Regions from separate parts of the Cryobacterium sp. TMT1-66-1 genome, predicted to be linked through region 1. Evidence: riboswitches for the same ligand, from Rfam matches in the RefSeq annotation. Region 1 holds a riboswitch; each other region holds the start of a gene.
The links. A riboswitch is a leader RNA that binds a small molecule or an ion and turns the genes downstream of it on or off. The one in region 1 is predicted to bind thiamine pyrophosphate.
Positions count from the first base shown of each region.

Region 2: linked by a shared signal. The riboswitch ahead of E3T29_RS04585 (ECF transporter S component) and the one ahead of thiD (bifunctional hydroxymethylpyrimidine kinase/phosphomethylpyrimidine kinase) in region 1 are both predicted to bind thiamine pyrophosphate.
Region 3: linked by a shared signal. The riboswitch ahead of E3T29_RS19360 (3-oxoacyl-ACP reductase) and the one ahead of thiD (bifunctional hydroxymethylpyrimidine kinase/phosphomethylpyrimidine kinase) in region 1 are both predicted to bind thiamine pyrophosphate.
Region 4: linked by a shared signal. The riboswitch ahead of thiC (phosphomethylpyrimidine synthase ThiC) and the one ahead of thiD (bifunctional hydroxymethylpyrimidine kinase/phosphomethylpyrimidine kinase) in region 1 are both predicted to bind thiamine pyrophosphate.

Region 1 is NZ_SOGP01000010.1:36,983-40,512, reverse strand. Features, by position in the region: gene thiO (glycine oxidase ThiO) at 1-807, opposite strand, end outside; gene thiE (thiamine phosphate synthase) at 851-1,495, shown strand; partial or broken gene thiD (bifunctional hydroxymethylpyrimidine kinase/phosphomethylpyrimidine kinase) at 1,561-2,403, opposite strand; TPP riboswitch at 2,386-2,485, opposite strand; gene E3T29_RS20205 (ABC transporter permease) at 2,561-2,809, opposite strand; gene E3T29_RS20200 (hypothetical protein) at 2,830-3,093, shown strand; partial or broken gene E3T29_RS20195 (DUF4097 family beta strand repeat-containing protein) at 3,100-3,387, opposite strand; gene E3T29_RS20470 (hypothetical protein) at 3,404-3,530, shown strand, end outside.
Region 2 is NZ_SOGP01000006.1:439,013-442,542, reverse strand. Features, by position in the region: gene E3T29_RS04605 (ABC transporter permease) at 1-320, shown strand, start outside; gene dinB (DNA polymerase IV) at 354-1,568, shown strand; gene E3T29_RS04595 (hypothetical protein) at 1,594-1,920, shown strand; gene E3T29_RS04590 (hypothetical protein) at 1,978-2,265, opposite strand; TPP riboswitch at 2,309-2,418, shown strand; gene E3T29_RS04585 (ECF transporter S component) at 2,451-3,104, shown strand; gene E3T29_RS04580 (ABC transporter ATP-binding protein) at 3,109-3,530, shown strand, end outside.
Region 3 is NZ_SOGP01000025.1:138,567-142,096, reverse strand. Features, by position in the region: gene E3T29_RS19385 (RNA polymerase sigma factor) at 1-61, shown strand, start outside; gene E3T29_RS19380 (hypothetical protein) at 156-656, shown strand; partial or broken gene E3T29_RS20810 (hypothetical protein) at 1,055-1,123, shown strand; partial or broken gene E3T29_RS19370 (NAD-binding protein) at 1,117-1,404, shown strand; gene E3T29_RS19365 (SDR family NAD(P)-dependent oxidoreductase) at 1,490-2,155, shown strand; TPP riboswitch at 2,217-2,317, shown strand; gene E3T29_RS19360 (3-oxoacyl-ACP reductase) at 2,374-3,138, shown strand.
Region 4 is NZ_SOGP01000009.1:333,133-336,662, forward strand. Features, by position in the region: gene thiC (phosphomethylpyrimidine synthase ThiC) at 49-1,719, opposite strand; TPP riboswitch at 1,713-1,821, opposite strand; gene E3T29_RS07380 (LuxR C-terminal-related transcriptional regulator) at 1,901-2,728, opposite strand; gene hxlB (6-phospho-3-hexuloisomerase) at 2,842-3,429, shown strand; gene hxlA (3-hexulose-6-phosphate synthase) at 3,500-3,530, shown strand, end outside.

The DNA of each region.
Region 1 (3,530 bases):
TACCGGCACACCGTGCACCAGTCCGCGAACGGTGCAGGTGAGCAGGGGTTGCAGGTGCTCGGGCACCCGCAGCCGAAGGATGTCCCCGTAGACCGGGCGAAGCGGCAGGTTGAGGTGTTCGGGCAGCCCGCCCAGTGCTGCCGCTCCGAGCCCGTTGGCCACGACCACCTCGGTGGCTGTGACCGTTGAGCCGTCGAAAAGGGCGACGCCGGTGACGCGGGAGGAGGCATCCGCTGAATTCTCGTGCAGCAACCCGCTGGCCTGCACGCGTATGACGGCGTCCTGGCCGTGGCGCGCGAGCTCCAACTGGATGCACTCGGTGAGCCGGCGCGGGTCGACCTGATGGTCTTGCTCCACCACAAAGGCGCCAGAAATCTGGGGGCTGAGCAACGGTTCGAGCACCCGCGCTGCGCGAACGGTGATGGCCTCGACGCCCAGTCCGTTGACTACCTGCACGCCGTGCAGGTCGGCGAGCGCCTGCCGGTCGGCCGCGTCTGCGCCCACATTCAGGGTTCTCGTACGCTGGTAACCGGTCAGGTAGCTGTCGGGCGCGAGCGAGTCGATGAAGCCGGGATACAGGTTCGAGGAGGCGAGCATGAGCTCGAGCAACGCCTCCTCCTGGTAGTGCAGTTCGCTGACCGCGGCGAGCATTCCGGCCGCAGCAAAAGTGGCACCACCGGCCGGATCCGGGTCGATGACGGCCACCGTGCGGCCGGACTGCGCTACAGCCCAGGCGATGCCGAGCCCGATCACGCCGCCGCCGATGACGGCTACGTCGACCGTACGCTGTGCGCGCCGCTCACTCATCGTGTGCACCGAGGCCGGGCCGAAGCCCTTTAGGGTTGGTCGCATGGACCCGATCACCGCCCGGCTGTATCTCTGCACCGATGCCCGTACGGAGCGCGGCGATTTCGCCGACTTCGTGACGGCCGCGTTCGCCGGCGGGGTCGACATCATCCAACTGCGGGACAAGACCATCGATGCCGCCGAGGAGCTCGACTATCTCGAGATTCTGCGTTCGGTCGCCGACCGACACGCCCGGCTCTGGGCGGTCAACGACCGCGCGGATATCGCCGTTCTCGCTGGAGCGCCGGTTTTTCATGTCGGCCAGACGGACCTGCCGCTGCCCGCCGCCCGCACGCTGCTCGGCGACGCGGCCCGCATCGGCTTGTCGACCCATACCACCGGACAAGTGGATGCCGCTCTCGTAACTGACCGTCTGGATTATTTTTGCGTCGGCCCGGTCTGGGCCACGCCCACCAAACCCGGTCGGGCAGCGGTCGGAACCGGTCTGTTGCGCTATGCGGCCGAGCAGAGCGCATCCGCTGGCAGCCTTCGCCCGTGGTTTGCGATCGGCGGGATCGACCTCGGCACCATCGACCAGGTGGTCGAAGCCGGCGCCACCCGGGTGGTCGTGGTGCGCGCGATCACCGACGCCGATGACCCGACGGATGCCGCCGAGCGGCTTCTCGCCAGCCTCCCGCCGCTCGGCTAGTCGCGCCCACGTCGTCGCCCCGTTCATCTCATGCCCGCAATCAGGGCAGAATTCGCACGGTCGAAAAGTCGATGAAAGTGGTGGATCGGCCCGTTTCCCTGCCCGACCTCGAGCTCGTCGGCGTGGGCCAGGGCGTCGTGGAGCCAGTCTTTCACTTCGGCCAGGGACTTCGCCCAGTTACCGGTTCTGGCCTGCACCGTGGCCATCGCCGAGGAGAGTGAGCATCCGGTGCCGTGGGTGTTTGTGGTGCGGATGCGCGGCAGGGCGACCTCGACCACGCACTGGGCAAGCAGCCCGTGGGTGTTGACCAGGGCATCTGGGCAGCTCGTTTCGTTGAGATGGCCGCCCTTGACCAGTACGGTAGCACCCGTGCTGTCCGACAATCGTTTGCCCTGCGCGAGGGCCTCCGCCCAGTTGGCGGCCGGCGGCTCAGCGAGCAGAACGGCCAGCTCGGGAACGTTGGGCGTGACCAGGTCAACGTGGCAAATCAGGTCGCGCAGCGCCTGCTCGGCTGCCGGGTCGAGCAGGCGGTCGCCGCTCGTTGCCACCATCACCGGGTCGAGTACGACCAGCGGCGGACGGCACCGGAAGAGCCAGTCGCGCACCTCGGTGATCACATCGAGCTGCGCAAGCATGCCGATCTTCACGGCGTCGATGGTCACATCGTCACTGACAGCGTTCAATTGCTCGCGCAGAAAATCGATCGGCGGGATGTGAACCGAACGCACCCCGCGCGTATTCTGCGCCACCAGTGCACTCACCACAGCCATGCCGTAGCCGCCGTTGGCCGCGATGCTCTTGAGGTCGGCCTGGATGCCGGCACCGCCGGTCGGATCGGTACCCGCGATACTGAGGACTCGGGGAATCTGCCGCAGGGCAGGCTGGGTTCGATCGATCATCCGTGACATTCCTTCGCTAGTACTAACTAGACAGGTTCAACGGGTATTGATCTCAGCACGCACAGTCTGTGCGGCACCCCGTGTCAAGACTCCAGCCTATACGCGCGCCGGCCGTCAGCACACAAGGGGTCGGGCGGCCGCAACCGCCCGCCCTGGTGACACGGATCTAGTGCACCGACTTGCGCTCGTAGAGCGCCCGTGACCAGACGTAACTAACGGCCACGATCACGACGCACCACCCGATGGCGAACACGGGGTTCCAGCCGAGTGGGGTGCCGAGCAGCAGCCCGCGAGTTGTCTCGATGAACGGAGTGAAGGGCTGGTACTGTGCGAACCACTGCAGCCACACCGGCATCGAGTCGGTCGGCACGAAGCCGCTGCCGAAGAGCGGCAGCACGGTGAGAACGAGGGGCATATTGCTCGCCGTTCAGGAGTTTGTCGACCGCCGAAAACTGGCCGGTGCGGCCGATGACGGCGCGCACGCCGTCCTGGTCGCGCACGTCGAATGTTGATATTTCCCCATTGGGTACGGGCCCACACCGTAACGGCCTGCTCCGATGCCTCCGGAGCGCTCTCGCCGACGAGCTCATTGCGCACGTGGCCATCTTTCGACGACAGGTCGAGCCAGGCCGGCACGCCCGGCTTGACGCCGATGGTGACCTGGCCGAATCCGCTCTCGACCTGCACGGAACCGCATGAAACCTCCCGCAGCGGGATGCTCCCGTATGCGGTCTTTGCCGAAACGGATGCCTGCACTCGCGTGATTTCCAGGTCGCCGTAGGACAGTTTCGCGTCGAGGTCACCGCCGACTTCATCGATCTGCGCGCTGCCGTGGGACGCTTTGAGTACGGCGTCGCCGGAGACCGTTCCGACCCGGATCTGGCCGTGGTCGGCGGTGATGTCGGCCGCACCCTGAATTGTGCGCACCGTTGCGTTGCCGTGTCCGGCGCGCAGGGACAGGTCGCCGGTGGTACCGAGATCGACCGGACCCATCGAGGCTTTGAGGCGGGTGGCCCCGAGTCGGCCGACCGTTCGGACCCCGCCCACCGAGACCTCGGCGGTGAGCCGCGACCCGCTCGGCAGCAAGTCGCTCGGCCGCAGCGCGCGTATCTGCGCTGCCGTTGTCGGCGGCATCC
Region 2 (3,530 bases), on a different contig from region 1:
GCACGAGCCTCGAAGATGCCTCGTCGGATCTCGGCGCCGGAATCTGGACCACGTTTCGCCTGGTAACCTTTCCCCAGTTGCGGTCAGCCCTGTTCGCCGGCGGCCTGCTCGCCTTCGCCCTGAGCTTTGACGAGATCATCGTGACGACGTTCACCGCCGGATCGAGTGTGAAGACCCTGCCGTTGTGGATTCTGGACAACCTGTTCCGGCCCAACCAGGCGCCGGTCGTCAATGTCATCGCCGTGGTGCTCGTGCTGGTTTCGATCATTCCCATCTACTTCGCGCAGCGCATTGCCGGCGCCGAAAAGGTTGTGCGCTAGCCGTTCGTGACCGGAACGGGTTAGGGTTTTTCGGTGGGCAGACAGGACGGCAGTGGGCGGCAGATTTCGGCGGACGACGTCGATGACCGTTCAGCGACGGTGCTGCACGTTGACCTCGATGCGTTCTTCGTGTCGGTCGAGCTGCTGTCGCACCCCGAATACGTACGCCTGCCGGTGATCGTGGGCCACCGCGGGGGTCGGTCGGTCGTCACGGCGGCCAACTATATTGCGCGGCGCTACGGCGTGAACTCAGCGATGCCGATGGCACTCGCCCTGCGGCAGTGCCCGAACGCGATCGTGCTCGAGCCGCACATGGGCCTCTACCGGGACTATTCCACCCGGGTGATGAGCATTTTCGACGACGTCACCCCGCTCGTGGAACGGCTTGGTATCGACGAAGCCTTCCTCGACGTGGCCGGCGCAACCAATCTGTTCGGCTCCCCGGCCGTGATCGGCGAACTCATCCGCGCGCGGGTGCTCGCCGAGACCGGGCTGGTCTGCTCCGTCGGCGCGGCATCGACCAAGTTCGTCGCGAAGCTTGCCTCCGGCCTGTCCAAACCCAACGGGCTGCTCGTCGTTCCGGCCGACGAAACGATCGAGTTCCTGCATCCGCTGCCCGTGACGGCCCTGTGGGGCGTGGGGGCGGCCACCGAGCAGACCCTGACCCGCCTCGGTCTGAAACTCATCGGCGACATCGCGCACGCGCCGCTGGACGTGCTGAAAAGGACGCTGGGGGAGGCATCCGGTCACAAGTTGTTCGAGCTGTCCTGGGGGCGTGACCCGCGTTCGGTGACGCTCGAGCGGGAGGAGAAGAGCGTTGGCCACGAGGTCACGTTTGAGCACGACGTGACCGACATTGACCGACTGCGCAGCGAGTTGCTGCGGCAGTGTGACCTCGTTGCGGCACGGCTGCGGAGGGGCGATCTGGTGGCCAGGCGCGTGTCACTCAAGCTGCGCTACACCGATTTCAGCACGGTTACCCGTTCGCGCACCCTCGCCGAGCCCAGCAATGTCGGGCGGCGCATCTACGAGGAGGCCGTGGCCGCGTTCGACCTACTGGCCGCGTCGGGCATCCGCGTGCGCCTGATCGGGGTGCGGGCCGAGCAGCTGGGTACGGCGTCGGGATCGGTGGGGCTGTGGGATCCCGACGAGGATTGGCGGGGCGCCGAGCTGGCGGTCGACTCCGTGACCGAGCGATTCGGGGCGGGAATCGTGCGTCCGGCCTCGTTCTTCAAGCCTCGCCCATAAGGCACGAGTCGGCTACCCTGTTGGAATGACCAGCCTTCCGGAAAAACTCGCAGAAACGTTCCGTTCCGCCGGTGTGAAATCGGCCTACGGTGACCCCGTGCAAATCGACGGCGTCACCCTCGTACCCGTTGCGCTCACCTATTACGGCTTCGGCGGCGGCGACGCCGGTGAGGGCGGTGCCGGATCGGGCGGAGGTGGGGGCGGAGTGTCGCTGCCGATCGGCGCCTACGTGAAGTCGGGCGGTACCGCCCGATTCGAGCCGAATGTCATCGCGCTGCTCGCCGTCGGCGTGCCGTTCCTGCTCGTGGCCGGCCGCGCCCTGGCCCGGGTGATCCGGGCCCTGAAGAAGTAGCCGCCCCCGGCTGATGTTGCCCGTGGACGGGGCCCAGACCCCGTCCACGGGCCCAGTTTATAGACTGGGCCCGTGGTTATAAGGTGGGCCCGGGCGACTGCCGCGCGGCTTGCGCGCAGAGCGGGAGCGGCGCGGCCAGCGCGGCCGACGCGCGAACCGACCCGCGAACCCGCCCTGCGTGAACCGACGGCGCAGCCAGCGTGGCAGCCGACGCCGCAGCCAAGCCGGAAAGTGCCACGGGCCGCTCACCGGCAGGCCCGCAGCGATACGACGGCGGCGCAGAATGAAGCGGCGCATCAATACGAGGTATAGCGCTGCCAGCACGAGCAGAATGCCGATGCTCATCTCGTGGTCCCCATGCCACAAGTCTAAGCGGGGCACTAGAATTGAACACGATCACGGGAGTCCGGTACACCGGGCTGAGAGGAAGCTGACCAAGCTTCGACCGTCGAACCTGATCTGGATCATGCCAGCGCAGGGAGGCTTCTCGATCCCGTGCCCTGTATTCACCTACGGAAAGGGCACGAACAGTGCACGCTACAACGACATCATTCAATCAGTCCAGCCGCGACGCATCGACGGCGAAAAAGCCGCGCAACTTTCGCTGGCGCGTCGTCGACATCGTCGTCGCGAGCGTCATTGGCGTTGCGAGCGGCGTCATCTTCTGGGCCTGGGGCCTCGCCTGGTCGCCGCTCAGCGCGATCCTCACGTTCACGCCCGGCCTCGAAGGCCTGTTGGCCGGCGGCTGGTTGTTTGCCGGAGTGCTCGGCGGCCTCATCATTCGCAAGCCCGGTGCGGCCCTCTACACCGAGGTCATCGCGGCCGTCGTATCGATGCTGATCGGCACCCAGTGGGGCTTCTCCACGCTCATCTGGGGCATCGTCGAGGGCCTCGGCGCGGAGATCGTGCTGGCCCTGTTCTTGTACGCCAACTGGCGTCTCGGCGTCGCCCTCCTCGCCGGCGCCGGCGCCGGCGTGGCCGTTGGGCTGCTCGACACGACCGTCAGCTATGCGGCACTGGATATCGGTTTCAAGGCCGTCTACTTCGTATCCGCTGTCGTATCGGGCACTGTGCTCGCCGGGCTGTTGTCCTGGCTTGCCGTGCGCGGCCTGGCCCGCACCGGCGCGCTCAGCCGATTCGCCGCCGGCCGGGAAGGTTCGCGCGCACCCGCCGCGATCAGTTAAGCGGATGCCAGCCCCTCGGTCGCACGCGTCCGCTCCCGGCCCGCAGATTCGGCCCGTGCAGATCGAAGCCCGAGGCTGGGGCTGGCGCCATGCCGGACGTCACAACCAAGCGGTGTCGAGGCTCGACCTGCGGATCGAGCCCGGCGAACGGGTCTTGCTGCTCGGGGCCAGCGGCGCTGGCAAGAGCACCCTGGTGCACGCGTTGGCCGGAGTGCTCGGCGCCGCCGAGGACGGCGACGAGACGGGCAGCCTGCTCATTGACGGCAGGCGCGCGGCCGCGGCCCGGGGTCGGGTCGGACTCGTGCTGCAGGACCCGGACTCCCAGGTGGTACTCGCCCGGGTCGGCGACGACGTGGCGTTCGGCTGCGAGAACCTGGCTGTTCCGCGGGCAGAGATCTGGCCGCGCGTGCGGCGTGCCCTTGCCGA
Region 3 (3,530 bases), on a different contig from region 1:
ATCCGGCCACTCGACCGGACATATAACTTACGACGAAGGGAGCGAAGATGCACGACGATGACCGTGCGCTGCGCGATCAGCTGCGCGCCGCCGATCCGGCCCGCGCGCTGCCCCCTGCCTCGCCGACGTGGCTCGACCACAGAATGGAGCAGATCATGACCGACCAATCCTCACCCACCACGACCGCCACGCCCGAGACGCCACGACGCGCGTTCCGGCGGTGGATGCCGGTGGTCGGCGTCGCCGCCGGCCTCGCCATCGCCGCTGCAATCGTCGCGCCTCTCGTTCTCGGTGGCCCGGAACCCACCGTCGAGTCGCTGCAGCCTCCCATGGGCGGAGGCCTGGCGAGTGGCAGCTGCCTCCCGCTTGAGCCTGCGACCGTCGCGGCGCAGGAGCAGGCGTTCGCCGCGACGGTGCTGCAGATCCAGGGCAACACCGTTGTGCTGGAGGTCACGGAGCGCTTTGTCGGCGACGTCGCCGACCGCGTGGAGGTGGCGCAGGTCGACACGATGACCTCCGACTTCTCAGGCGTGCCCTTCGAGGTCGGCCAGAGCTACCTCGTCGGCGCAATCGATGGAACGATCACGGGATGCGGCGTGACCGGGGCTGACAGTGCCGAGCTTCGCGCGGTCTACGACGCAGCGTTCCCGGGCTGATCCGGGCTCGCGAGAGCGGTCGGGAACGCTGCGTGGTATCGTCCCATCGGCGTCAGACGGTGGGGAGAGGCTCACACAGCATCCGGTTGAACGAGAAATCGCTCCGGGTCGATTCAGGTGGGTACATGATGGGCGTTTGCTTGATCCTGAACCGCAACGATGGCCATAACTTGTTGTCGCGAGCGTCGGCCGCCACAGCGAGAATCACCTAGTACATAATTTTTCGGGTTAAGGCTTCCTCTGCACCAGTAAGCGCGGTCTACCCACCCGACATCGTTTTACGCCGACCATCGCGAGTTCTGGCACTACATGGACCTGATTGTCGATCCTGTCTCTATGTGCCCGATGAAGGTTAGCTCCTCGTCGAACAACAGTCCCTACTGTTCACCCTCGCCGACATGGAGACCGAGCTGCAAGCGGCGAGAGGACTGCTTCGACGCGCGGCCTGGCGTCGGCGGCGGACTTCGCGATCGCCGAACCAATTCTTGCCACGATGGGGGCGCGCATCGTGCACTGCGGCGACCCGAGCGCCGGACAAGCCGCAAAGATCTGCAACAACATGATCCTCGGCATCTCAATGATCGCCGTCAGCGAAGCATTCGTGCTCGGTGAAAAACTGGGCCTCACCCACCAGGCGCTCTTCGATGTCGCGTCCACGGCATCCGGTCAATGCTGGGTGCTGACCACCAACTGCCCCGTTCCCGGCCCGGTATCCACCAGCCAGGCCAAGCCCGGACGCAGCGGAGCGACTTACCAATCCACGGCTCGTCACTCACGGGAGCTCACAGCGCGGGTATCGGAATTTCTCGGACAGCATGGCCCTTGTACCAGCTATGACTACTATCGCAATCATCGGAGCTGGCTCAGGACTCGGGGCCGCCGTCGCGCGGCGATTCGGGGCCGAAGGCTTCACCGTCGCGCTCATCGCCCGCCACCAGGGACGCGTAGATGCCCTCGCCGCCGAACTGCTGGCCGAGGGCATCTCAGCACACGGCTTCGTCGCCGACGTGCGCGATCCGACCTCCATCACCCGCACTCTCGAACAGGTCGCAGAAACTCTCGGCCCGATCGAGGTACTGCAATACAGCCCGTTGCCGCAGAAGGACTTCATGCGCCCGGTTCTGGAGACCACTCCCGCCGACCTCGTTGGCCCAATCGAGTTCTCCATCTACGGACCCGTCACCGCCGTGCATCAGGTCCTCCCCGGCATGCGTTTCCTCGGCGCTAACCGAGGCACCATCCTCTTCGTCAACGGCGGATCCGCCGTGACCCCGGGCCGCAATGTCACCGGCACATCAATCGCATTCGCTGGACAGGCCGCCTACGCACAGCTGCTCAACGAGGCCCTCGGAGAAGAAGGAATCCAGGTCTCCCAGCTCATCATCGGCGGCCGCATCATCGCCGGCGATCCCGAGAAGGACCCGTCAGTGCTCGCTGAGCACCTCTGGAACCTTCACAGCCGTCGCGATCGCTTCCGCCACCAGATCAGCGCTGACTAGAAAGCGTCGTTCACTGTCAGGACGCGAATTTTCCGGTACCAGGCGGTTGCGTATACTCGTTTTCAGCGACACGGGGTGCCGACTGCATGACGGTCGGCTGAGATGACACCCGTTGAACCTGATCTAGTTCGAACTAGCGAAGGGATGTCACGGAGAATTACGTGCACTGCTTTGGTGCCGGATCTCGTCCTTTCGCCTTACCCAAGGTGAAGAAAATCATGCAAATAGCAGAACAGATTGTCCTGGTCACTGGCGGCGCACGCGGCCTGGGTAAAAGCATCGTGCACGCTTTCGCGGCTCTGGGCGCCCGGGTGGTCATCAACTATCGCAACAGCGCCGCAGCGGCGGAAACCTTGGCTTCCGGCTATGGGCCTGAACACGCTCTTGCCGTACAGGCCGACGTCACCGACCCGGCCCAGGTCGCGGCAATGCTCACGCAGGCGCAGGCACATTTCGGCTCCAGCGTGACAACGGTGGTCAATAACGCGTTGGTCGATTTCAGCTTCAACGGCGACGCCCGCTCCGGCGCTGCCGACATCAGCTGGGACGAATTCCAGGCGCAATTCTCGGGCAGCGTCCGCGGTGCCCTGAACACAACCCAGCAGGCGCTGGCAGGCATGCGCGAGGTCGGGTTTGGCCGCATCATCAACATCGGTACCAACCTGTTTCAGAACCCGGTGGTGCCCTACCACGACTACACGGCCGCCAAGGCCGCCCTGCTCTCCCTAACCCGCACCCTCGCCTCAGACCTCGGCCCGCACAACATCGCCGTAAACATGGTCTCCGGCGGGCTGCTGCGCACCACGGATGCCAGCGCGGCTACCCCCGAGGACGTGTTCGACTTCATCGCCGCCTCCACCCCGCTACGCAGAGTGACAACCCCGGCCGAATTTGCGGATGCGGTACTCTTTTTTGCCTCCCCCTGGGCGCGGTCGGTCACCGGGCAGAACCTGGTCGTCGACGGCGGCCTGGTAATGAACTAGGGCAGCGCCGGCCAGGTCAGCCCCACACCAGCTCCACTTCAATGCGTTCCTTATGGGTTGCGGCCACCACGGCGCCGCCTGGCGGCGGCCGCAGTCGCCCATCGAGCAATTGGGAGCTGCCCGGCCCCGTTCGCGGCGTAGGTCCTCGTCCGGCAGGTACTAAAGCCCCGGGGGAGTGACCGACTTGCTAATGCTGAGACCGGGGCGGCGACGGCCGGAAGTCTGCGAGGTTGACCGTGGATCCTGACGCGCGGGCGGGCGGGTGGGCGGGTGACGTGGCGACGAGCAGCCTCCCGGCGGGCCAGGATACACTCCTCGACACATGGAATTGAATATCGATGGCGCACCAGCACGGTGCGCTCCGGTTATCGTGTGAGCACGTGGATCTCCGC
Region 4 (3,530 bases), on a different contig from region 1:
TCGGCCAGCGCCGGCGCGTGCCGCTGGCCGCGCCATCAGCTTCCGCGATCAGTGCTCGTCGGCTCCGAGTACGCGCAACGGCAGGTAGACCGAGCTACCCATCCTGGTGAACTCAGCCGATTTCTCCGCCATCCCGGCCTCGATCGCCTCGAGGCTGGTGAGGCCGTTCTCTGCGGCGTACACCCGAACATCTGCTGAAATGCGCATGGAACAGAATTTGGGACCGCACATGCTGCAGAAATGGGCGGCCTTGGCCGGGCCGGCGGGCAGCGTCTCGTCGTGAAAGCTTTGCGCGGTGTCGGGGTCGAGCGAGAGCGCGAACTGGTCGGTCCAACGAAACTCGAAGCGGGCCCGGCTGAGGGCGTCGTCGCGTTCCTGCGCGCGCGGATGCTGCTTGGCCAGGTCGGCGGAGTGGGCGGCGATCTTGTAGGTGATCACTCCGGTCTTCACGTCGTCGCGGCCCGGCAGGCCGAGGTGTTCCTTGGGGGTGACGTAACAGAGCATGGCGGTGCCGGCCTGGGCGATGATGGCCGCGCCGATCGCGCTCGTGATGTGGTCGTAGGCCGGGGCGATGTCGGTGGCGAGCGGGCCGAGCGTGTAGAACGGGGCTTCCTCGCAAAGTTCCTCCTCGAGGCGCACATTTTCGACGATCTTATGCATCGGCACGTGGCCGGGGCCTTCGATCATCACCTGCACGCCGTAGGATTTGGCGACCTTGGTGAGCTCGCCGAGGGTGCGCAGCTCGGCGAACTGGGCCTCGTCGTTGGCGTCGGCGATGGAGCCGGGACGCAGCCCGTCGCCGAGCGAGAAGGTCACGTCGTAGCGGCGCAGAATCTCGCACAGCTCCACGAAATGGGTGTAGAGAAAGCTCTCCTGATGGTGGGCGAGGCACCAGGCGGCCATGATCGAGCCGCCGCGGGAGACGATTCCGGTCACCCGATTGGCGGTGAGCGGCACGTAGCGCAGCAGCACTCCGGCGTGCACGGTCATGTAGTCCACGCCCTGCTCGCACTGCTCGATCACGGTGTCGCGGTAGATCTCCCAGGTGAGCAGGGCCGGGTCGCCGTTGACTTTTTCGACGGCCTGGTAGAGCGGAACGGTGCCCACCGGAATGGGCGAGTTGCGCATGATCCACTCGCGGGTGAGGTGGATGTCCTTGCCGGTGGAGAGGTCCATCAGGGTGTCGGCGCCCCAGCGGGCGGCCCAGACCATTTTTTCGACCTCTTCGGCGATCGACGAGGTCACGGCGGAGTTGCCGATGTTCGCGTTGATCTTCACGGTGAAGGCCTTGCCGATGATCATCGGCTCGCTCTCGGGGTGCATGCGGTTGGCCGGAATGACCGCGCGGCCGCGGGCTACCTCGTCGCGCACGAGCTCGACAGAGACGCCCTCGCGGGCGGCGATGTAGGCCATCTCCGGGGTGACGATGCCGGCCCGGGCCCAGACCAGCTGGGTCGCAGCGCCGTCGATGGGCAGCGGATGCTCCCACCCGGCCCGGGTCTTCGGCAGCCCCTTCTCGAGGTCGATCGTGGCCGTGTCATCGGTGTATGGGCCGGACGTGTCGTACAGGTCGAAGTGTTCGCCGTTGCTGAGGTTCACCCGGCGAACCGGAATTTCGAGCCCTGGCCAGGCCGGCACCGGTTCGTAGCGTTTGCTGCTGCCCTGGATCGGGCCGGTGGTGACGGTTTCAGACATGGAGATTTCGTCAAGTGTGCGCATGTTCTCGAACTTCCTACGCCGGCATTACCCGGACAGGTTCAACGGTCGACGGCCCTGGCCGTCCTCTCAGCTCGCTGGTGCGCGCTCCCGTGGGTTGTGTGTCTTCTGACTCCTTCACCCTAGCGTGAGTCCTGTCCATGCTCGCGGCGGCCGGCGTGCTGGCGGCGCGCCGGGCATCCGTTCAGCGGGCGAGGGAGGCGAGTTCGGCGCGGGTCGAGGCGCCGACCTTGCGCAGCAGGTTGGCCACGTGAAACTTCACGGTGTTCTCGCTGATGGTCAGCGCCTCGGCAATCGCCTTGTTGCGCGCGCCCGACGCCACAAGCTCGAGCACGCCGCGCTCGCGCGGGCTGAGGCCCCAGGCTGCCGCCGCCGAAACGGATGCCGTGGGCGCGTCGAGCGGCAGCGACACCGCCATCTCCGACCCCCAGCCGGCGGTCGCCTCGACACCCAGCGTTCCGCTGAGCGCCACGACGCGGGCGGCCAGCTGGCGAACGCTCGGAACCTCGGCGTCGAGGTCGCCCGGTCCGTCGTCGCGAATGCGAATCAGCAGGTTGCTGCCGTCGCAGTCCCACTGAACGCGCACCCGCGCGACCCCGGTCTGCTCGACCAGGGCGAGCACGGCGCCGCGCACGATGGCCCTGGCCTCGTGGGCGACTTCGCCGGGCAGCGCGCGGCCGTTGACCGGCGGCTCGATGAACTGCACGTCGAGGTCGCCGAAGCGCACCAGCGGACGCAGGTCATTTTTGAGACGTTCGAAGGCGCGGGCAACAGGTTCTTCGGTGAGGCTCCGGTCGAGGTCGCTCACCGCGCGCAGGGCGACCATCGCCGCGGCGGCGAGTTCGGTGGCCTTCTGGCGGGCAGCGGTGTCACTCGTGCTGCTCGAGCGCAGCACGGCGAGCAGGGATTCCAGCGTGGTCGCGTGCGCGTCCGTGAGGTCGGCGATGAGCTTGGAGCGTTCGGCGGCCATGCTGCGCGCGGTCTGCACGGGTGAATCGGCGAGGAAGGTCATACGGATAGCCTATCCGAACCGTCCGTGGAGCCTGCCCGGAGCCATTCGTTTGGGTAGTAAAACCATTCGTTTGGCGGGCCGCACGCCCACTCGAAAGAGTGAAGTATTGACCCATGACCGAAACTACAACCACCCCCACCACAGCGGATGCCCTCGGTCTCATTTTCGCCGAGAATGGCCGCGTCGTGGACGCGCTGCGGGCGGCATCCGCTTCTGTGGTGCTGGATGACGCGGCGAGTCTGCTCGCTGTGGCACCGCGGGTGTTCGTGCTGGGAGCCGGCCGTTCCGGGCTGGCATTGAAGATGACCGCGATGCGGCTCATGCACCTGGGCCTTGACGTGCACGTGGTCGGCGAGGTCACCAGCCCGGCGATTGCGCAGGGCGACCTGCTGCTGGTGGCCAGCGGATCCGGAACGACGGGCGCCATCGTGCGCGCCGCCGAGACGGCTCACGGTGTGGGTGCGAACGTTCTCGCGCTGACCACGGCGCCGGAGTCGCCCCTCGGGCACCTCGCCGCGGTGACCGTGGTCATCCCCGCGGCCGCCAAGCAGGACCACGCCGGGCAGGTGTCGGCGCAGTACTCGGGCGGGCTGTTCGAACAGTCCGTGCTGCTGGTGGGCGACGCCCTATTCCACACGCTCTGGCAGCGAAGCGGTGCGACGGCCGCCGAGCTCTGGCCGCGTCACGCCAACCTCGAGTAACAAACCGGATAGGGCCCAGGCCCCGTCCTGAAAACCACAGACCGCTTACCCCAACAGAAAGTAGAACCCCATGAAGCTTCAGGTAGCAATGGACGTACTGA